2 linked regions of the Casimicrobium huifangae genome follow. The protein of the gene in region 1 interacts with the protein of each later gene in a pairwise test. Links are inferred from orthologs where the notes say so. Each region holds a gene or a part of one and is shown on either strand. Other genes may lie near its edges.

Region 1 (10,163 bases):
GGCTGCGCCCGGCGCCCTGGTCCATCACCACATAGGCGCCGCCGCCCGGTACCAGGCCGTTCCAGCTCGGCTCGCCCACGCGGCGCAGCGACGAAATCGAGCGATCAAGCTGTGGCGGCAGACGGCGGTAGTCGCCCGGCCCGAACACCATGCAGCTGCCACCGAAATCACGATCTTCGCAGGCCTCCCAGTTGCCGCCGAACACGCGCATCGACTGGATGCGGTCATTGAAACCACTGTTGCGCAGGTTGTCGATGTCGTTGTCCAGCGTCATCGCGGCGCCGGTGAAATTGGGGTTGGTGAATACCTCAACACGGACGCGATCATTGTTCCATGCCGGTGGCGGTGCAACCGGCGGCGGCGCGACCGCAATCGGTGGAACCGCTGGCAGCGGCGTCGGACGACCGCCATCGACGACGCGCACACTGACGATGCGGTAGTTCAGCTGCGAGCCCAGATCGTTGTATTGCCCGGGTGGCAGTGCCTGGCAACGGCCGCCGAAGTTGTAATCGGTACAGACCTCCCAGGTGCCGCCGGTAACAATGGCGGACGCAGCGGTGAACCGGCTGCCGGCGTCGATATCAGCAATGCTCTGCTCGTAGGTCATGGTGCGGCCACGGAAGCCAGTGCGATCATAGAGCTGGATTCGGGCGGGCGCGTAGCCGACGCCGGCCGACGCATAGGTGACATCGCGAAGCGACATGACCGTGTCGCCGTAGCGGCCACCCAGTTCACGGTAGTCGCCGGGCGACAGGCGGCGGCAGTCACCGGTGAAGTTGGCGCCGGTGCAGGCTTCCCACACGCCGGTCGCAACCCGCAGCGAACGCGCAGCGCCGATGGGCAGATTGGCCTCGGACCGCGAGATGCGCGCAAAGGCGCCAGTGAAATCGCGCCCGCTGTAAAGCCAGACGTCGGAAGCGGCGGCAACGCCGGATGACAGCGCAGCAAGCAGCAAGGCCCCCACGGCAATTTTGGGCGCACCGCCGAAAGCGTGTCGGGTGCGGCTGGAAATGTTCATACGGCGTCCTCCTGCGAGTAATTGAGGCCTGGCCGCGATGCATTGACGCGAAGCGGACGGCCGGGGCACATCGATGCCCAACGCTGATTAGAATCGGCGCGTTGACAGTCGATCTTTCACTGGTAGCGTAGCGCAAATATCGCCACCAGCCACCACCAAAACTCTGAATGCTGGCGTTTCTTCTCCGTCGACTGACGCAATCACTGCTGGTGCTGCTGGCGATGAGCGTGCTGGTATTCGTCGGCGTCTACCTGATCGGCAACCCGGTTGACATCCTGATCAGCAGTCAGGCCGATCAGACCGAGCGCGATCGTGCGATCGTTGCACTGGGGCTCGACAAACCGCTGTGGGCACAGTACGGCAATTTCGTTCTTGGCGCCATAACTGGCGATCTCGGGCGCAGCTTTGCGCATGGCGTGCCAGCGCTGGAACTGATACTCAACCGCATGCCGGCGACGCTGGAGCTGGCCTTCGTAGCAATGCTGCTCGCTGTTGGCATTGGTATCCCGCTCGGCCTGATCGCGGGCCTGAGACCGAATGGTGTCATTGGCAAGACCATCATGGCCGGTTCAATTCTTGGCTTCAGTTTGCCGACCTTTTGGGTGGGGCTGATGCTGATCATGCTTTTCGCGGTGTTTCTCGGCTGGTTGCCGTCAAACGGACGTGGCGAAACGCGGGAGATATTTGGCGTTGGCTGGAGCTTTCTCACAGCAGATGGCTGGGCCCATCTAATCCTGCCGGCGGTGAATCTGGCGTTATTCAAACTGTCGCTGCTGATCCGGCTGACGCGCGCCGGTGTGCGTGAGGCGCTGGCGATGGACTACGTGAAGTTCGCCCGCGCCAAGGGGCTGTCGGCGTCGCGCATCGTCGGGGTGCATGTGCTGAAGAACATCATGATCCCCATCGTCACCGTGATCGGGCTTGAGTTCGGTTCGGTGGTTGCCTTTGCGGTGGTGACCGAAAGCGTGTTTGCCTGGCCCGGTATGGGCAAGTTGCTGATTGACTCAATCAATGTGCTGGACCGACCGGTGATCGTGGCCTATCTGTTGATCATCGTGAGTCTCTTTGTGTTCATCAACCTGCTGGTGGACCTGGCTTACTCCGCGCTCGACCCGCGCGTGCGGCTTGGCGATGCGGGAGCGCATTGATGGCCAATGCAGTGCAGGCCGGCAATTCACTATGGCGCGAAAAGGCCGGTGAATTTGCGGCCGACCGCATGGCGATGTTCGGTCTGGTGCTGTTTGTGCTGATCGTGCTGGCGGCGCTGGGGGCACCATGGCTGTCGCCGCAGAACCCCTACGACCTGTCGCAGCTGGACGTGCTTGATGCGCGTCTGCCGCCGGGTAGCGCGGCGGCGGATGGCGGGCACTATCTGCTCGGCAGCGACGAGCAGGGGCGCGATCTGCTGTCGGCGATCCTCTACGGGTTGCGTATCAGTCTCGGTGTCGGCGTGGTTTCAACCCTGATTGCCGTGACGCTGGGCCTGCTGATCGGCCTGCTGGCCGCCTACAAAGGGGGGCGCTGGGACAGTGTGATCATGCGCGTGGTCGACATCCAGTTGTCGTTCCCGGCCATCCTGATCGCACTGATTTTGCTTGCGGTCCTCGGTCAGGGCATCGGCAAGATCATCGCGGCGCTGGTCACCGTGCAATGGGCGTACTACGCACGAACCGTGCGCGGTGCGGCGCTTGCCGAGAAAAACAAGGATTACATTGCCGCCGCACAGGGGCTCGGCTTGTCAGCTGGACGCATTGTGCTGCGTCATTTACTGCCAAACTGCCTGCCGCCGCTGATCGTGGTGGCGTCGGTGCAAGTGGCGCATGCGATAGCACTAGAGGCAACCTTGTCGTTTCTTGGGCTGGGTTTGCCGATTACGGAGCCATCGCTCGGGTTATTGATTGCCAACGGTTACCAATATCTGCTCTCCGGCAAGTATTGGGTCAGCTTCTTCCCCGGCGTTGCGCTGTTGCTCACCATCGTCAGCATCAATCTCGTCGCCGATCAGCTTCGGGATGTGCTGAATCCGAGGCTCGCGAAATGACCGCACCGCTGCTTGAGGTACGCGGCCTGCAGACCTGGTTCGCCAGCAAGGCCGGCGAAGTCCGTGCCGTCGATGGCGTCGATCTCGCCGTCGGCGCTGGCGAAGTGCTCGGGTTGGTTGGTGAGTCCGGGTCCGGCAAGTCGGTGACCGGCTTTTCGATCATGGGGCTGGTTGATGCGCCGGGTCGCGTCGTTGCCGGCGAAATCCGCTTCGCTGGTCGCTCGCTGGTGGGGCTCGCCGAGCGGGAGTGGCGAGCGCTACGCGGGCGCGACATTGCGATGATCTTCCAGGATCCGATGTTGACCCTGAATCCGGTGCTGCGCATCGACACGCAAATCATCGAGGCGATTCGCGCCCATGCTGACGTCAGCGCCGCGCGCGCCCGGGAGTGGGCACAGCAGGCGCTGGCCGAAGTAGGCATTCCATCGCCTGGCGAGCGGATGCTGGCGTATCCGCACCAGTTTTCCGGTGGCATGCGGCAGCGGGTAGCGATCGCCATTGCCTTGCTGCATGGCCCGAAGCTGCTGATTGCCGATGAACCGACCACGGCGCTTGACGTGACGATCCAGGGGCAAATCCTCGCCCAGGTGCAGGCGCTGGCCGCCAGCCGTGGGACTGCCGTCATCTGGATCACGCATGACCTGTCGGTGGTGAGCGGTCTTGCCGACCGCATCGCGGTGATGTACGGCGGCCGCATTGTCGAAGAGGGGCCGACGACGGCGGTGCTCGGCTCGCCGGCGCACCCGTACACGCGAGCCTTGCTGCGCTCGCTGCCGTCGCAAAACCAACCAGGTCAGCCTCTGGCCCAGATTCCCGGCACACCGCCGCAGCTGATCGGCCAACGCCTTGGGTGCGCCTTTGCGCCGCGTTGCGCAGAAGCAGGCGGGCGTTGCGGCGTGGACGATCCGGCGCCGCATCGCGTTCAGGCGCGTATGGCGCGCTGTCACTTCGCATTCGAAGCGGCGGCGGAGCAGCAAGCATGACTGGCAACAGCGCTGCTTCAGGCTCGGCGCCCATTCTTCGCGTTGAGGGCATTTCCAAGCGCTTCGTCAAGCCGCTTGGCTGGGCGGAGCGATTGGCAAATCGGCTGGGCGCGAACCACCGCGAGACTGTGGTCCAGGCGCTTGATGACGTCTCACTGGACGTTGCCCACGGTGAGGTGCTGGGCATTGTTGGCGAATCGGGATGCGGCAAGAGCACGTTGGGGCGCATCATCGCCGGGTTGATGCCGCCGAGCAGTGGCAGGGTCATCTTTTCAGCGCCCGACTTGGGAGGCGCTGCCGCGTCGGCGGTTAGTGCCGGGGCTCGGGGTGGGGCGCGACTCGCCCGGCAAATGATCTTTCAGGACCCGTCGGCGTCACTGAATCCTCGCATGCGGGTCGTCGGCCAGGTGGGCGAAGCTGCGGTTGCCCATGGATTGGTCACCGCAACGGACATGCGGGGCTACGTCCTCACTTTGCTGCGACAGGTCGGACTGGATGACTCGGCGCTCGACCGCTACCCGCATCAGTTTTCTGGTGGACAGCGGGCACGGATCGGTATCGCGCGCGCGCTGGCGGTGAAACCGGAGCTGCTGGTCTGCGACGAGTCAGTGGCGGCCCTCGATGTGTCGGTTCAGGCGCAAGTTCTGAATCTGTTTGCTGAACTCAGACGGGCGCTGGGTCTGACCTATGTTTTCATCAGTCACGACCTTGGCGTCGTGCGACATTTGAGTGATCGGGTGGCCGTGATGTACCTCGGTCGTGTGGTGGAAATCGGACCGGCGGCCAAGATTTTCTCGGCGCCACGACATCCTTACACGCAGGCATTGCTGGCTGCGATGCCTCGAGTACAGACTGGGAGGCAACACTTCGCCGCGATCCGCGGCGAAGTGGCGTCGCCGGTCAACCCTCCCGGCGGATGTCACTTTCACCCTCGCTGCCCACGAGCTGAAGCCCGCTGTGCAGTCGAAACGCCGGTCGTTGCCGAGCGCGAAGGCGTGCGGGTAATGTGTCACTTTTCCTGATTTCTGAACTTTTCTGAAACAACAAGATGGCGACTATGGGCTTGCGAAATCGTTGGGTAATTGGCAACTGGAAGATGAACGGCTCGCTTGCGGGCAACGCAGCGCTGCTTGGCGCGGTTGCGGCGGCTCCATCCAGCGTTGGAAAACTGGGCGTATGTGTGCCCTTTCCCTTTCTTGGGCAAGCCCAGTCGGCACTGGCTGGCGGCGCCGCAGTGTGGGGCGGGCAGGACGTCAGTGAGCACGCTTCAGGGGCATACACGGGCCAGGTGAGTGCGGCAATGCTGGTTGAGTTCGGTGCATCGCTCGTGCTCGTGGGGCACTCGGAGCGGCGGCAGTACAACGCGGAAACCAGCGATCTGGTCGCTCGCAAGGCTTCGGCAGCACTGAACGCCGGGGTTACTCCGGTCATTTGCGTGGGCGAAACGCTGGCGGAGCGTGAGGACGGCCACGCCGAGGCGGTGGTGGGTCAGCAACTCTCAGCCTGCAGGGAGGTGTTGCTACGAGCACAGGGTGCAGCAATCCTGGCTTATGAACCGGTGTGGGCGATTGGCACCGGCAAGACGGCCACCCCGGCGGAGGCGCAGGCCATGCATGCCTTCATCAGGGCTACGCTGCGGGTGCTGGGAGCGGAGGCTGAGGCCACCAGCATCCTCTATGGCGGCAGCGTCAAGGCAGGCAACGCTCGCGAGTTGTTCTCCCAGGCCGACATTGATGGCGGCCTGATCGGTGGTGCCTCACTGGTGGCAGCTGACTTTCTGGCGATCGCGGCGGCACTTTGATCACCTTTTCCGCCGGCAATCGGCAGTGCGCGGTGGTCTGGTTTGACTGGTCATGAAGTGCCACTCTGCCGCAGTGCAATATGTATAATGGCTGGCTATGGAATTTGTTCTTCTCGCAGTTCACGTCGTCGCAGCAGCTGCCATTCTGGTGCTGGTGCTTTTGCAGCATGGCAAAGGTGCAGACATGGGCGCAGCGTTCGGCAGCGGCTCGGCAGGTAGCGTATTTGGCGCAGCTGGCTCGGCTAACTTTCTCAGCCGTGCCACTGGCGTCGCCGCTACCGTATTTTTTGCCACCAGCGTTGCGTTGACCTACGTCGGCGCACATCGGTCGAATACCAGTGGTGGCGTGATGCAGGGTGTAACTGGCGAACCGGCAAAGACGGAGCAGAGCGCTCCGGCGCCGGTAGCCCCGGCCGCACCTAAGTCCGATATTCCGAAATAGTTGAAGCTTTACGGTTTCTTGATAAATCGTAAGGCCCGTGTATAGCCGTCGTGGTGAAATTGGTAGACACGCTATCTTGAGGGGGTAGTGGCGAAAGCTGTGCGAGTTCGAGTCTCGCCGACGGCACCAACAACAGCAGTCCTGGCAACGCTTCGCCAGGCACAAGGAGGCGGGGCAACTAAGTGTTCCGCCTTTTTTTTGGGGATTTTTGAGTCATGTCGCTAGAAACCTACGTCCCGATCCTGATGTTCATGATCGTGGGCCTTGCGTTTGGTTGCGTTCTGCTCATCGCCGGCTGGTTGGTCTCGCCAGCGCGGCCCGACCCCGACAAGCTCGCTCCCTACGAATGTGGATTCGAGGCATTCGAAGACGCCCGCATGCGTTTCGATGTGCGCTACTACCTCGTCGCGATCCTGTTCATTCTGTTTGATCTCGAAATTGCTTTCCTTTTCCCGTGGGCGGTGGCGCTCAAGGAAATCGGCTTCGTGGGCTTTCTTTCCATGATGGTGTTCCTCGGCATTCTGACCGTCGGGTTCATCTACGAATGGAAAAAAGGCGCCCTCGATTGGGAATGATTGAACGCGAACTTTCGTATTTGGTTTGACCGCGCATTAGCGCGCAGTGGAGTGTATTGAGTCATGAGCCTTGAAGGCGTCCTCGAGAAGGGGTTTGTCACGACGAGCCTGGATACGCTCATCAACTGGTCGCGTAATGGGTCAATGTGGCCGATGACTTTCGGTCTTGCCTGCTGCGCCGTAGAGATGATGCATGCTGGTGCAGCGCGTTACGATCTCGATCGCTTCGGAATTGTGTTTCGTCCTAGTCCGCGTCAGTCGGACGTGATGATCGTCGCTGGAACTCTGTGCAACAAGATGGCGCCCGCCTTGCGCAAGGTCTATGACCAGATGGCCGAACCGCGCTGGGTGATTTCCATGGGCTCATGCGCCAACGGAGGCGGCTACTACCACTACAGCTACTCCGTGGTTCGTGGTTGCGACCGCATCGTTCCGGTGGACGTATACGTGCCTGGCTGCCCGCCCACGTCCGAAGCCTTGATCTACGGCATCCTGCAACTGCAGAACAAGATTCGCCGCACCAACACCATCGCCCGGACCTGAACCGGGGCTCGATAAATGCTGAAAGACATAGTTTCTGAAGTATTGGGCAGCAAGGCGATTGCAATCGTCGCAGCGCTCGATGAAGTGACGGCAACGGTTGCGCCAGCCGACTGGGTGGAAGCGTGCCGCGCACTACGTGATCACCCGAAGACGCGCTTCGATACGCTGATCGACCTTTGTGGCGTCGACTACTCGGCTTATGGCGGCGAGGGGCGTGAATCGGGGAAGTACGCGACGGTCATTCATCTGCTGTCCGTGGTGCTTAACCAGCGTCTTCGTGTTCGTTGCGTTGCTGCAGACGATGCGTTTCCGGTGGTGCATTCACTGGTTGATGTGTGGCCGTCGGCCAACTGGTACGAGCGCGAGGCTTTCGATCTCTTCGGAATCGTCTACGAAGGTCATCCAGACCTGCGGCGCATCCTGACCGACTACGGCTTTGTTGGCCATCCATTCCGCAAGGACTTCCCGACTTCCGGCTATGTCGAGATGCGCTACGACCCGGAGCAGCGGCGCGTGCTCTATCAGCCTGTCACCATCGAGCCGCGTGAGAACACACCGCGCATCGTTCGTGACGATAGTTACGCGAACTGAGGCGTCACATCATGGCTGAAATTCGCAATTACACAATGAACTTCGGGCCGCAGCATCCTGCGGCACACGGCGTGTTGCGTTTGGTGCTCGAACTGGACGGCGAGACCATCCAGCGTGCTGATCCGCACATTGGTCTGCTGCATCGTGCCACTGAAAAACTGGCGGAGAGCAAGACCTTCATCCAGTCGCTGCCGTACATGGATCGTCTCGACTATGTGTCGATGATGTCCAACGAGCACGCCTATTGCCTGGCCATCGAAAAGCTTCTGCAGTTGCCGGTGCCGGAGCGCGCCCAGTACATCCGCGTCATGTTCGACGAAGTGACGCGCCTGCAGAATCACCTGCTGTGGCTCGGCTGCCACGCGCTCGACGTTGGCGCGATGACAGTGTTCCTGTATTGCTTCCGTGAACGCGAAGACCTGTTCGATGCGTACGAGGCGGTTTCTGGTGCCCGCATGCACGCGGCGTATTACCGTCCTGGTGGCGTCTACCGTGACTTGCCGGACCGGATGCCGCAATATCAGGCGTCGAAGATCCACAATGCAGCGGCCATCAAGCGGATGAACGAGAACCGTGAAGGCTCGTTCCTCGACTTTCTGGAGGATTTCACCAACCGCTTCCCGACCTACGTCGACGAGTACGAAACGCTACTCACTGACAATCGCATCTGGAAGCAGCGGACAGTCGGCATCGGTGTCGTAAGTCCGGAACGTGCGCTTGCGCTAGGCTTCACCGGCGCCATGGTGCGCGGCTCCGGTATCGCTTGGGATTTGCGCAAGAAGCAGCCGTATGAAGTCTACGACCGCATGGATTTCGACATTCCGGTTGGTGTCAATGGCGACTGCTACGACCGTTATCTTGTTCGCGTACAGGAGATGCGCGAGTCGAACAAGATCATCAAGCAGTGCATCGCCTGGCTGCGCGCGAATCCAGGGCCGGTCATTACCGACAACCATAAGGTGGCGCCACCGAATCGCGAGTCCATGAAGTCCAACATGGAAGAGCTGATTCACCACTTCAAGCTGTTCACCGAGGGTATGCATGTGCCACCGGGCGAAGCCTATGCGGCGGTAGAGCATCCGAAGGGTGAGTTTGGCGTGTACATCGTTTCCGATGGCGCCAACAAGCCGTATCGTCTCAAGTTGCGCGCACCAGGATTCGCTCATCTCGCAGCGCTCGACGAGATGTCGCGCGGCCACATGATTGCAGACGTGGTGGCAATCATCGGCACCCAGGACATCGTGTTCGGCGAGATTGACAGGTAAGGAAGATGGCACTTTCGCAGGACTCACTTCGCAAGATCGACCGGGAGCTGGCCAAGTTCCCCGCCGATCAGCGCCAATCGGCTGTCATGGCCGCGCTCCGCATTGCCCAGACCGAACAGGGCTGGCTGTCTTCGGAGGTGATGCAGGAAATCGCTGACTACATTGGCATGCCGGCGATTGCGGTGTACGAGGTCGCATCGTTCTACACGATGTACAACCTGAAACCGGTTGGCAAACACAAATTGACCGTCTGCACCAATCTGCCTTGCCAGTTGCAGGGGGCTACTGCCTGTGCGGAGCACGCCAGGAAGAAACTTGGCATCGAATTCGGGGAAACCACCGCCGATGGCCTGTTCACACTGAAGGAAGGTGAATGTTTCGGCGCCTGTGGCGATGCGCCCGTGTTCACCGTCAACAACCACGATGTTCGTGTCAAAGTGACAGCTGAGCGCTTCGACGCGCTCGTCGACGAATTGAAGAAGGCATAGGCGGAAGACATGCACTTCGGACCGCATATCAATCCGGCGTTGTTTGCCGATCTCCGGATCGAAGACGCCAATGACTGGCGCATCGGCCCCTACCAGTCGCGAGGGGGTTACGAGGCCCTGAAGAAGATCCTCGCCGAGAAGATCACGCCTGATCAGGTGATCGCCGAAGTCAAGAAGTCAGCCCTTCGCGGTCGCGGCGGCGCCGGCTTTCCGACGGGACTCAAGTGGAGCTTTATGCCGCGACAGTTCCCGGGGCAGAAGTACCTTGTCTGCAATTCGGATGAGGGCGAGCCCGGCACTTTCAAAGACCGCGACATCCTGCGCTACAACCCGCACATGGTGATTGAAGGGATGGCCATCGCCGCCTATGCGATGGGCATTTCAGTCGGCTACAACTACATTCACGGCGAAATCTT
Region 2 (10,589 bases), 1.2 Mb from region 1 along the record:
AGATTGGCGTCGGCCTGGTCGACATCGGTGGCGGTACGACCGATTTCGCGCTGTTCACGGGTGGCGCCATCCGCCACACGGGTGTGATCCCGGTGGCCGGCGACCAGATCACCAACGACATTGCGATGGCTCTGCGCACACCGAGCAAGGAAGCGGCAGACATCAAACATCGCTATGCCTGCGCTCTGACCAAACTGGTTGAGCCCGAGGAGTTGATTGAGGTGCCCAGCGTTGCCGATCGGCCGGCGAAGTCAATGCCGCGGCACATGCTGGCGGAGGTGGTGGAGCCGCGCGTCGAGGAGCTGTTCCAGTTGGTGCACGAGCAGATCAAGCGATCGGGGTTTGAACCGCTGCTGCGCTCTGGCATCGCTCTCACCGGCGGCAGCGCAATGCTGCCCGGCATGGTGGAGCTCGGCGAAGAGGTATTCCACATGCCGGTGCGGGTGGCAGTGCCGGACTATCGCGGGCCGCTGAAAGACGTACTGGCGGCGCCGAAGTACGCCACCGCGATCGGCTTGTTGATGCATGGTCGCGACCAGCTGGCCAAGCAGGCGGTGCTGCGTCGCCGCGAGTCCGCCGCGGCCGGGATGTTTGCGAAGTTGCGGGATGCGTTTGGTTTGTAGCTTGAGTGTGATGACGGTTGGACGAGTCGGAAAGTTACGTAAGCGTTGAGTTTTGGTTTTGTTTGCCTTGAAGGAGCGAAAGCATGTTTGAGATCGTTGATGAAAAAAGGGATGGCGCGGTCATCAAAGTGATCGGCGTTGGCGGCTGCGGCGGCAACGCTGTGGAGCACATGATCAACAAGGGGGTCGCCGGCGTCGAGTTCATCGCCGCCAACACCGATGCCCAGGTGCTCGACCGCAACCCGGCGCCGAAGCGCATTCCGCTCGGTGCCGAGCTGACGCAGGGCCTGGGTGCGGGCGCCAAGCCGGAAGTCGGCCGCGATGCCGCGATGGAATCAAAGATGGCCCTGCAGGAATCGATCCGCGGCGCCGACATGCTGTTCATCACCGCAGGCATGGGCGGCGGCACCGGCACCGGTGCTGCTCCCGTTGTGGCGCAGCTTGCCAAGGAGATGGGCATTCTGGTGGTCGCCGTGGTGACCAAGCCGTTCCGCTTTGAGATGCAGAAGCGCGAACGCGCGGCGCAGGCGGGTGTCGATGAGCTGCAGAAGCACGTCGATTCGCTGATCGTGGTGCCTAACGAGAAGCTCATCCAGGTGCTCGGCCGCAATGTCTCACTGCCCGCTGCCTTCGCAGCATCGAACGATGTGTTGCACGGCGCCGTCGCGGGCATCTCGGAGATCATCAACAAGCGCGGCCTGGTCAACCGCGACTTCGCCGACGTGCGCACCATCATGTCCGAGCTTGGCATGGCGATGATGGGCACCGCAACAGCCAGCGGCGAAGAGCGCGGCAAGGCGGCGGCGATGGCTGCGATCAAGAGTCCGTTGCTCGAAGATGTGGACTTGCAGGGTGCGCGCGGCGTGCTGCTCAACATCACGACGTCGAGCAATGTCGAACTGGGCGAGCTTTATGACGTCACCGACACTGTCGCCGAATTTGTCTCGGCGGACGCGACGGTGCTCTGGGGGCACGTCATCGACGACGAAATGGGCGACGAGATGCGCGTCACCATGGTGGCTACCGGTCTCGGTGCCAAGCGCAAGATGCAGGCAGTGCAGGGTGGCGCAGCCGCCGCGCCACGGCTGGAGATCCCGACGTTGCGTACCGGCACCGACAACCTGGGTGTAGCCACCGAGGCGGCGCCGGTCACGGCGGGTATCGAGGTTTCTTACGACGAGCCGACCTTCGTACGCAATCCGGGTCGCAACACCGCGCGTTCGCTGGAAATTCCGACCTTCCTGCGCAAGCAGGCCGACTAGGCCCGCGGCCCTGCGGCAGCGCGCCCGGAAACGGGGGCGCGCCTCTCTGCGGCACTCGCACGTGTCCCCCCATCGTGCGGGTGCCGCAGTCCTGCCGGCGCAGATTCGCTCCCTGTGCCGGTCGGGTGAGCCGCCGTACGGCCCCCTATACTTGCGGCCATGCCGAAGCAACATACGGTCGCGAGCGACGTCACTGCCACAGGAGTCGCGCTGCACTCCGGTGTTCGCGTCCAGATCACCCTCAAGAGCGCGCCGCCCGATACGGGCATCATCTTCCGTCGCACTGATCTCAATCCGCCCGAGGACATCCCGGCCCGTGCCGAGCTGGTCAAGGAAACCCGGCTAGCCACGACGCTGGTGCATGGTCAGGCCAAGGTCGCCACCGTCGAGCACCTGCTCGCGGCCTGCGTTGGTTGTGGCGTTGACAACGCGATCATCGAACTCGACAACCTCGAAGTGCCGATCATGGATGGCTCGTCGGCGCCGTTCGTCTATCTGATCGAGCAGGCTGGTGTAGCTGAACAGGAGGTAGCCCGTCGCTACATCGAAATCCTCGAACCGGTACGCGTCGAGATGGGCGACAAGTTCGCCGAGCTGTTGCCGAATCCGCACTTTGAGGTGGATTTCACCATCGACTTTTCGCACCCGGCAATTCCCGACGACCAGTGCCGGGTGCGCATGAAGCTGGAGGACGAGGACTTTCTCTCGCACATTAGCCGGGCGCGCACGTTTGGCTTTGCCTACGAGGTGGAAACCCTGCGCTCAATGGGGCTGGCGCAGGGCGGCAGCATGGAAAACGCCGTAGTGCTGGACGAATACAAGGTGCTTAACCGCGAAGGGTTGCGCTTTGCCGACGAGCTGGCGCGGCACAAGGTGCTCGACGCAGTGGGCGACCTGTTTTTGTTGGGGCACCGGGTACGTGGCAAGTACCACGCGTTCAAGTCCGGCCACGAGCTGAACAACAAACTTTGCCTGGCGCTGCTGGCGAAGCCTGCCGCCTGGCGTTACGCGACCTAGTTGCAGCAGACATCAGCACTTACAGCTTTTCGCCAAAACGGCTTCCAGCTAAGGCGTGGCGCGTTGAAAGTGCCCGAGTCGATTCCTGGCGGTTTCGGCGTCCAAGCCCTTTACAGACGGCGCTTAGCGAAAAAAGTTGATGGTCGAAAGTCAGCTCGATGAGGTCCGTGGCGATTGTTGGTGCGGCCTCGCTAGCTTGCAACCTAGCCGCGGTCCAGCGTTCTCGCCAGTTTTCGCATGCTTGTTTGCAAGCGCTCACTCGACATTTGGTCCGCTGCTGAATTGAGTTTGCGGCCGGCGTTGGGGCTCGGACGCACGCGAACGGTGCGCCGAATTACCGCAGTTGATTGCGCCCTCAGCGAAATTTCGCTAAATTTCAAGCCCTTACGGCTCAGATTGGTCAGCATTTCGGCGTTCAGCAAGCGCGCCAGATGTGCGGCTTCAGGGGAATCGACCGTGAGACTCAGTGTTGAGCCCGAGGCAGTAATCGCCACCACAAAGCGCTTCAGACGCTCCGGCACCGCTTCCATCAGCACGTCGTTTTGACGGCCACCCTCGCGGGCGTGTCGCAAAGCAGCGCCCAGTGCGGGCATGCGATCCAGAAATTGGGCGAGGCCCAGAGGTCGCGGATAGAGCGCCGACGCAGAGCGCGGTGAGTTGAGGAATTTCACGTGCAGATTATCGTTGTTTCAAGCGACTTCCGGAGCAAGCGAACGCTTTCGGTCGGCATTCCGCAGGTCATCGGCCTCGGTTTTGCCGGGTTGGTGGCGCTGGCGCTGACCGCCACCCTTGCCAATTACCTGTCGCTCAAATACGCCGCCACCAGCAACCATCCGCTGATTCGCGGCATCCTGCTGGCTGACCAGCACGCCGAGGCCAAGCAGCGCCAGCAGCAGATTCAGGACAACATCAACAGTCTCGCCGTCAAGCTGGGCGAGATGCAGGCACACATGCTGCGGCTGGATGGTCTCGGTGAAAAGCTCGCCAAGGTGGCGGGCCTGAAGCCGCAGGAGCTGCCCAGCGCCACCGCCAATGCCGGGCGCGGCGGCGCGGCCACAGCGGGTGCGCCGCTGTCGATCGACGATTTCACCAAACAGCTCGGCGAACTCAGCAAGGGCGTTGACGTCAAGGCCGACCAGCTGTCGGTGCTCGAGGCCCTGCTGGTCGAAGGTAGCGCGCAGCGCAAGTTCCTGCCGACCCTGCCGCCGATTGAAAACATCAATTACACCTCGAACTTTGGTTATCGGATCGATCCGTTCAACGGCCATCAGACCTTCCACGAGGGCGTGGATTTCGCCGCCGAGACGGGAACCACGATCAATGCAGCCGCCAGCGGCAAAGTGATTTATGCAGATTTCCATCCCGCTTACGGCAAGAGCGTCGAGATCGACCATGGCAATGGTCTCGTCACCCGCTATGCCCACGGCTCTGAACTGCTGGTCAAGGAGGGCGATCTGGTCGTCCGCGGCCAGCGCATCTCGCGGGTCGGCTCCACCGGCCGCTCCACCGGGCCGCATTTGCACTTCGAAGTGCGGCTCAATGGCGTGCCGCAGAATCCAGCCCGCTTCCTCGCCGTCCGCTAAAGCTGCATCCCGCTGGCTTCGCCCGGATGCGGGCGTCGGCTTAAAATCATTGGTTTCGCCCGCTGCGGCGGTGTCGGCACGGTTGTGCCCGATGCCGTCTAGCGGGCATCGTCACATCTGCCGTCCGTACGCCGGGCGCGTCTTCACATCATGATCGACAAATTTCTAAAAACGATTTTCGGCAGCCGCAACGACCGGCTGCTCAAACAGTATCGCGGCCAGGTCCACAAGATCAACGCCCTTGAAGACGGCCTGAAATCCTTGTCCGACGACGAGCTGAAAGGCAAGACAGCGGAGTTCAAACAGCGCGTTGCCAATGGCGAGCCGCTTGACGCGCTGCTGCCTGAGGCGTTTGCCGTTGTGCGCGAGGCGAGCACACGGGTGCTGGCGATGCGCCACTTTGACGTGCAATTGATCGGTGGCATGGCGCTGCATCAGGGCAAGATTGCCGAAATGCGCACCGGTGAGGGCAAGACGCTGATGGCAACGCTGCCGGTGTACCTCAACGCGTTGGCCGGCAAGGGCGTGCATGTGGTCACCGTCAACGACTACCTGGCCAAACGCGATGCCGACTGGATGGGGCGCATCTACCGCTTCCTGGGCATGAGCGTCGGCACCATTCTGTCGCAACAGGACAATGCGTCAAAGATCGCTGCCTACGCAGCCGACATCACCTACGGCACCAACAACGAGTACGGTTTCGACTACCTGCGTGACAACATGGAATACGCGGTGGCGGACCGCCGTCAGCGCGGGCTCAACTACGCCATCGTTGACGAGGTTGATTCCATCCTGATCGATGAGGCACGCACGCCGCTGATCATCTCGGGTCAGGCCGACGACAACATCGAGATTTACTACAAGATCAACGAGCTGGCGCCGAAACTGACGCGTCAGGCCGACGAAAAGTCTGCCGGCGACTACCACGTTGATGAAAAGGGCCGTCAGGTCTATCTGTCGGAAGAAGGCCATGAGCATGCCGAGAAGCTGCTCGAACAGATGGGCATGTTGCCCTCCGGATCCAGCCTCTACGACGCTGCCAACATTTCGCTGATGCACCATGTGTACGCCGCGCTACGCGCCCATGCGCTGTACAACCGCGACGAACACTATGTTGTGCAGGACGGCGAAGTGGTCATCGTTGACGAATTCACCGGCCGCCTGATGTCGGGGCGCCGCTGGAGTGATGGTCTGCATCAGGCAGTGGAAGCCAAGGAAGGCGTGCCCATCCAGCGCGAGAACCAGACGCTGGCCTCGATCACCTTCCAGAACTACTTCCGCATGTACGGCAAGCTGGCCGGCATGACCGGTACAGCAGACACTGAAGCCTACGAATTCCAGCAGATTTACAACCTGGAAACAGTGATCATCCCGACGCACCGCGACATGGTGCGTCGCGATGAGAATGATCTCTTCTTCAAGACGACGGCGGAGAAGTACGCAGCTGCCGTGCACGACATTCGTGACTGCTACGAGCGTGGCCAGCCGGTGTTGGTCGGTACCACTTCGATCGAGAACTCCGAGTTGATCTCGGCGATGCTGACCAAGGAGAAGTTGCCGCACCAGGTGCTCAACGCCAAGCAGCACGAGCGCGAGGCGCATATCGTGGCGCAGGCCGGTCAGCCGAAGATGATCACCATCGCCACCAACATGGCCGGTCGAGGCACCGACATCGTGCTCGGTGGCGCGCTCGAACCCGAGTTGCGCGCCATCCGTGAAGACGAATCGCTGACACCGGAAGCGCGCAAGGCGAAGATGGACTCCGTCGAGGCTGAGTGGAAGAAGCGTCATGAAGAGGTTCTTGCCTCCGGCGGCTTGCGCATTGTCGGTACCGAACGCCACGAATCGCGTCGCATCGACAACCAGTTGCGTGGCCGTGCTGGCCGTCAGGGCGATGCAGGCTCCAGCCGCTTCTATCTGTCGGCCGAGGATCCGCTGATCCGCATCTTCGGCGGCGACCGCATGAAGAACATCATGACCCGCCTGCGCATCCCTGATGGGGAGCCGATCGAGGCGGGCATCATGACGCGCCAGATCGAAAAAGCGCAGTTGAAGGTCGAGTCGCGCAACTTTGACATCCGCAAGCAGCTGCTTGAATACGACGACGTTGCCAACGACCAGCGCAAGGCGATCTACGAGCAGCGTAACCACCTGCTGGAGCATGCCAACGTCAGCGACACCGTGCGTGACATGATCGGTGGCTGGGTCGAAGACACCGTCAATATGCACGTGGCGCCGGAAAGCACCGAGGAACAATGGGACATTGCCGGCCTGGAAGCGGCGCTGCATGACGTGCACGTGCCGGTCAGCATCGCCGAGTGGCAGAAAGCGTCGCCCGATCTTGACGACGCTGACATCCGCGAGCGCTGCAAGACCGCGGCGCTGGAAGCCTATGACAGCAAGCGCAAGGTCGCGGGCGAGGATGTGTTCAGCCAGTTTGAGCGCAACATCCTGCTGCAGATCATGGATACGCAGTGGCGCGAGCATCTTTCGAATCTCGACCTGCTGCGCCAGGGCATCCACCTCCGCGGCTATGCGCAGAAGAATCCGAAGCAGGAGTACAAGCGCGAGTCGTTCGAGATGTTCGGCCAGATGCTGGACCGCTTCCGTGGCGACGTCGTACGTATTCTGCTGACTGTACAGGTTCGCACCGAGGCTGACGCGCAGGCGGTTGAGCCGCATGCAGCATCGCAAAACGTGGCCTACCAGCATGCCGGCGTCGATGGACTGACAGGCGAAGAGTCGTCCGCAGCATCCGTTGGCGGTAGCGGCAATCAGCCGGTGGTCAATCAGGGGCCGAAGGTCGGTCGCAACGATCCCTGCTGGTGTGGCTCGGGCAAGAAATACAAGCATTGTCACGGGCGACTCGACTAGTCGCTGAGACCAACATCGCATAATTCAAGGCTCGTTCAGCGTGACTGAACGGGCCTTTTTTCTGAACCATACGTTTTCATCACCATGCCTGTTGCCTACGCCGCGCTTGATCCCGCTCTTGCTCACCCGGTTGCCGGGGTGCGCTTCGCCGCCGTGCAGGCGGGCGTGCGCAAGGCCAACCGTTATGACTTGCTGCTCGCCCAGTTCGACGAAGGCACAGCGGTGGGCGGGGTGTTCACCCAAAGCCGGTTTGCTGCTGCGCCGGTGCAGGTTTGCCGCGAGCACTTGCTGGTGGGAAGCGCCATTCGCGCGCTGGTGGTGAACACCGGGATTGCCAACGCGGCCACCGGCGAACTCGGGCTGACCAACGCACGGGCGAGCTGCGCGAGTGTGGCCACGGTGCTCGGCGTCGCTGCCAATCAGGTGCTGCCGTTCTCCACGGGGGTGATTCTCGAACATCTGCCGATGGATCGCATCAGCGCGGGCATCAATGCGGCGGCGGCCGAGATCAAGGCTGGCAAGCTCGCGGCCTGGGATCGCGTGGCTCAGACCATCATGACCACCGACACTGTCTACAAGCTCGCGAGCGCGCAGGCCACTGTGGGGGGCAAGACAGTCAACGTAACCGGCATCGCCAAAGGGGCAGGCATGATCCAGCCCAATATGGCCACCATGCTGTCATTCATCTTCACCGATGTGGCGATCGACGGCGCGTTGCTGCAACCGCTTGCACGGCGTGTCGCGGACCGCAGTTTCAACCGCGTCACTGTGGACGGTGACACGTCCACTAACGACAGCTACATCATTGCCGCGACCGGTAAGGCAGGCAACGCAACCATCACCTCACTGGATTCAACGGACGCTGCTGCGCTGATCGCTGCGCTGGAAAAGGTGAGTCTCACGCTGGCGCAAGCTATCGTGCGCGATGGCGAGGGTGCGACCAAGTTCATGACGATAGCGGTCAGTGGCGGTCGTGATCCGGCTGAATGCGACCGCATCGCACGCGCTGTCGCCCATTCGCCGCTGGTGAAGACTGCATTCTTCGCCAGCGATCCGAACCTGGGCCGCATTCTCGCGGCTGTGGGCTATGGCGCGCCGGCAGACCTGGATCCATCAAAAGTGACGGTTCATCTGAATGACGTACTGGTCGCCGAGCGTGGTGGTCGCGCTGCGAGCTACCGGGAAGAAGACGGTGCCCTGACGATGAAGAATCACGACATCACGGTTGCCATTGACCTCGGTCGGGGCAACGCATCGCAAACCGTCTACACCTGCGACTTCTCGTACGACTATGTGAAGATCAATGCGGAGTATCGGAGCTAGACGTGGGCGTGCGGACAAATGCTGCGGAGACTGACGGGGTGAATACAACAGAGCCGTCGTCGTTGGCGCTGCTCGGCCGCATCGCGTCCGCCCTCGAACGCATCGCACCGCCGCCACGCGAGAAGCCCGACTTCAAGCGACATGTGGCGGCGCGCTGGCGCGTCTCCGGGGCGCTGAAGTATCTCGAAGCGGTGCAGCACGTGCATCACATGGATGCCGACTGGCTGGTTGGCGTCGAGGCGCAGCACGCACAGATTGATCGCAACACGAAGCAGTTCGTTGCCGGCAAACCGGCCAATAATGTGCTGCTGACGGGCTCGCGTGGTACTGGCAAGAGCTCGCTGGTCAAGGCGATGCTGTCGCGTTACGCGAAGCGTGGTCTGCGCCTGATCGAAGTCGAGAAGGAGCATCTCAATGACATGCCCGACATCGTCGACCAGATTGCTGACGAGCAGTATCGCTTCGTCCTGTTTTGCGACGATTTGTCATTCGATCAAGGCGATGGCAGCTACAAGGCGCTGAAGGCTATCCTCGATGGGTCCATCGCGGCGGCAACGCCGAACGTGCTGCTCTACGCGACCTCGAATCGCCGCCATTTGCTCCCCGAATACTTTCACGAGAACGAAGAGACGAAGTACGTTGGGGAGGAAGTGCATTTCGGCGAAAGCATTGAGGAGAAGGTGTCGCTCTCCGAGCGCTTCGGGCTCTGGATTTCGTTCTATCCGTTCTCGCAGGAAGACTACCTCGCAGCAGTGGGTTCATGGGTCGGGCAACTGGGTGCTACGGTGCCGGTGGACGGCAAGAAGCATGAGGCGTTCGAGCGTGACGCCCTCAACTGGGCGCTGCAACGTGGCTCTCGCTCCGGGCGTGTGGCGTATCAGTTTGCGCGCGACTTTGCCGGGCGCGGCGGCAAGTGAGTGCGCCACGCTTTGATCCGTCAGACAGTCGGCCGTTGACCCGAGTCGCCGTGGCGATCATCGAGCGCGTGGTCAATGGCGAGTATCAGGTGCTGTTCGCGCAGCGTCCCACTGGAAAGGCTTACGCCGGCTACTGGGAATTCCCCGGCGGCAAGATCGAGGCGGGCGAAACTGTGATCGATGCGCTGATCCGCGAGATTGACGAGGAGCTCGGCATTCACATTCGCTCGGCGACGCAGTGGCGCAGCGAACGCTTCAGCTACGAACACGCTCACGTCGAATTGAACTTCTGCCGGACGATGGACTGGGCCGGCGAGCCGCACAGCCGCGAAGGGCAGGCGTTTGCCTGGCAATCTCCGGCCGCGATTGCTGTCACGCCGCTGTTGCCGGCGTTGCACGCGCCGGAGAGCGGCGTGCTGGTAGGTTTGCAGCACCATCGATAGTATTGGCTTTTTGCGCGAAGCCGCATTCAATCAGGGCTTACATGCGCAATTGACAAAAAGTCGACTTCCGGAGAAAAATCGTTCTCAGCCCGTTGCCGTCGTCATCCTGAAAAAAAGCTGATCGAACGTTGTCAACTGCGGCGGCGGACGTTGTCTGCTTCGCTCAGTCGGGCTTGGGCGAAACCGCTGGCTCGTAGTCTGGCGGCTCGGCGTGGGCGATGCGGTATTCGTCATTGGCCCAGGCGCCCAAGTCCATGTGTTTGCAGCGCTCTGAGCAGAATGGACGGAACCTGTTTTCGGCAGACCAAGGCACGGCTTTCTGGCAACGGGGGCAGGCGACGGTTTTCACGGCGAATGGGCGATGACGACTTGCTCAGAGCGCACAAAGCGCCATGCGGAATGGAATGCTGCGTGCGGTAACGACCGCGCGACCGCTGCTCTGGAAGTGTCCAGCGTGTTCCAGGAAGCGCACGTTCACGGTGTATTTGTTGGCGCTGACTTCGGGCACGACGGCATGGCCGGTATCCACCTCTACGCGCGCCAGCAG

Evidence for each region.
Region 2: the proteins of secG (region 1) and secA interact in binary tests that used the Escherichia coli proteins (3 or more experiments, as listed by UniProt). The link is inferred for Casimicrobium huifangae from one-to-one orthologs.

What each region holds. Positions count from the first base shown.
Region 1 is NZ_CP041352.1:2,222,400-2,232,562, forward strand. Bases 4,852-7,612 are described here. They hold secG (preprotein translocase subunit SecG), read left to right. Parts: upstream 4,852-5,940; coding sequence 5,941-6,285; downstream 6,286-7,612. Other genes in these bases: FKL89_RS10180 (ABC transporter ATP-binding protein), read left to right, coding at 4,852-5,064; tpiA (triose-phosphate isomerase), read left to right, coding at 5,100-5,843; FKL89_RS10200 (NADH-quinone oxidoreductase subunit A), read left to right, coding at 6,501-6,860; FKL89_RS10205 (NuoB/complex I 20 kDa subunit family protein), read left to right, coding at 6,924-7,403; FKL89_RS10210 (NADH-quinone oxidoreductase subunit C), read left to right, coding at 7,419-7,612. Also shown: FKL89_RS10160 (beta/gamma crystallin-related protein), read right to left, coding at 1-1,018; FKL89_RS10165 (ABC transporter permease), read left to right, coding at 1,186-2,166; FKL89_RS10170 (ABC transporter permease), read left to right, coding at 2,166-3,059; FKL89_RS10175 (ABC transporter ATP-binding protein), read left to right, coding at 3,056-4,042; more of FKL89_RS10180, read left to right, coding at 4,039-4,851; more of FKL89_RS10210, read left to right, coding at 7,613-7,994; FKL89_RS10215 (NADH-quinone oxidoreductase subunit D), read left to right, coding at 8,006-9,259; NADH-quinone oxidoreductase subunit NuoE, read left to right, coding at 9,265-9,747; NADH-quinone oxidoreductase subunit NuoF, read left to right, coding at 9,757-10,163. UniProt on the Escherichia coli protein: Subunit of the protein translocation channel SecYEG. Overexpression of some hybrid proteins has been thought to jam the protein secretion apparatus resulting in cell death; while this may be true it also results in FtsH-mediated degradation of SecY.
Region 2 is NZ_CP041352.1:977,298-987,886, forward strand. Bases 4,271-7,559 are described here. They hold secA (preprotein translocase subunit SecA), read left to right. Parts: upstream 4,271-4,635; coding sequence 4,636-7,359; downstream 7,360-7,559. Other genes in these bases: FKL89_RS04490 (M23 family metallopeptidase), read left to right, coding at 4,271-4,485; argJ (bifunctional glutamate N-acetyltransferase/amino-acid acetyltransferase ArgJ), read left to right, coding at 7,444-7,559. In the rest of the region: cell division protein FtsA, read left to right, coding at 1-623; cell division protein FtsZ, read left to right, coding at 707-1,885; lpxC (UDP-3-O-acyl-N-acetylglucosamine deacetylase), read left to right, coding at 2,045-2,902; FKL89_RS04485 (hypothetical protein), read right to left, coding at 3,106-3,573; more of FKL89_RS04490, read left to right, coding at 3,574-4,270; more of argJ, read left to right, coding at 7,560-8,682; FKL89_RS04505 (ATP-binding protein), read left to right, coding at 8,721-9,599; FKL89_RS04510 (NUDIX domain-containing protein), read left to right, coding at 9,635-10,042; FKL89_RS04515 (DNA gyrase inhibitor YacG), read right to left, coding at 10,206-10,391; cell division protein ZapD, read right to left, coding at 10,416-10,589. UniProt on the Escherichia coli protein: Required for protein export, interacts with the SecYEG preprotein conducting channel.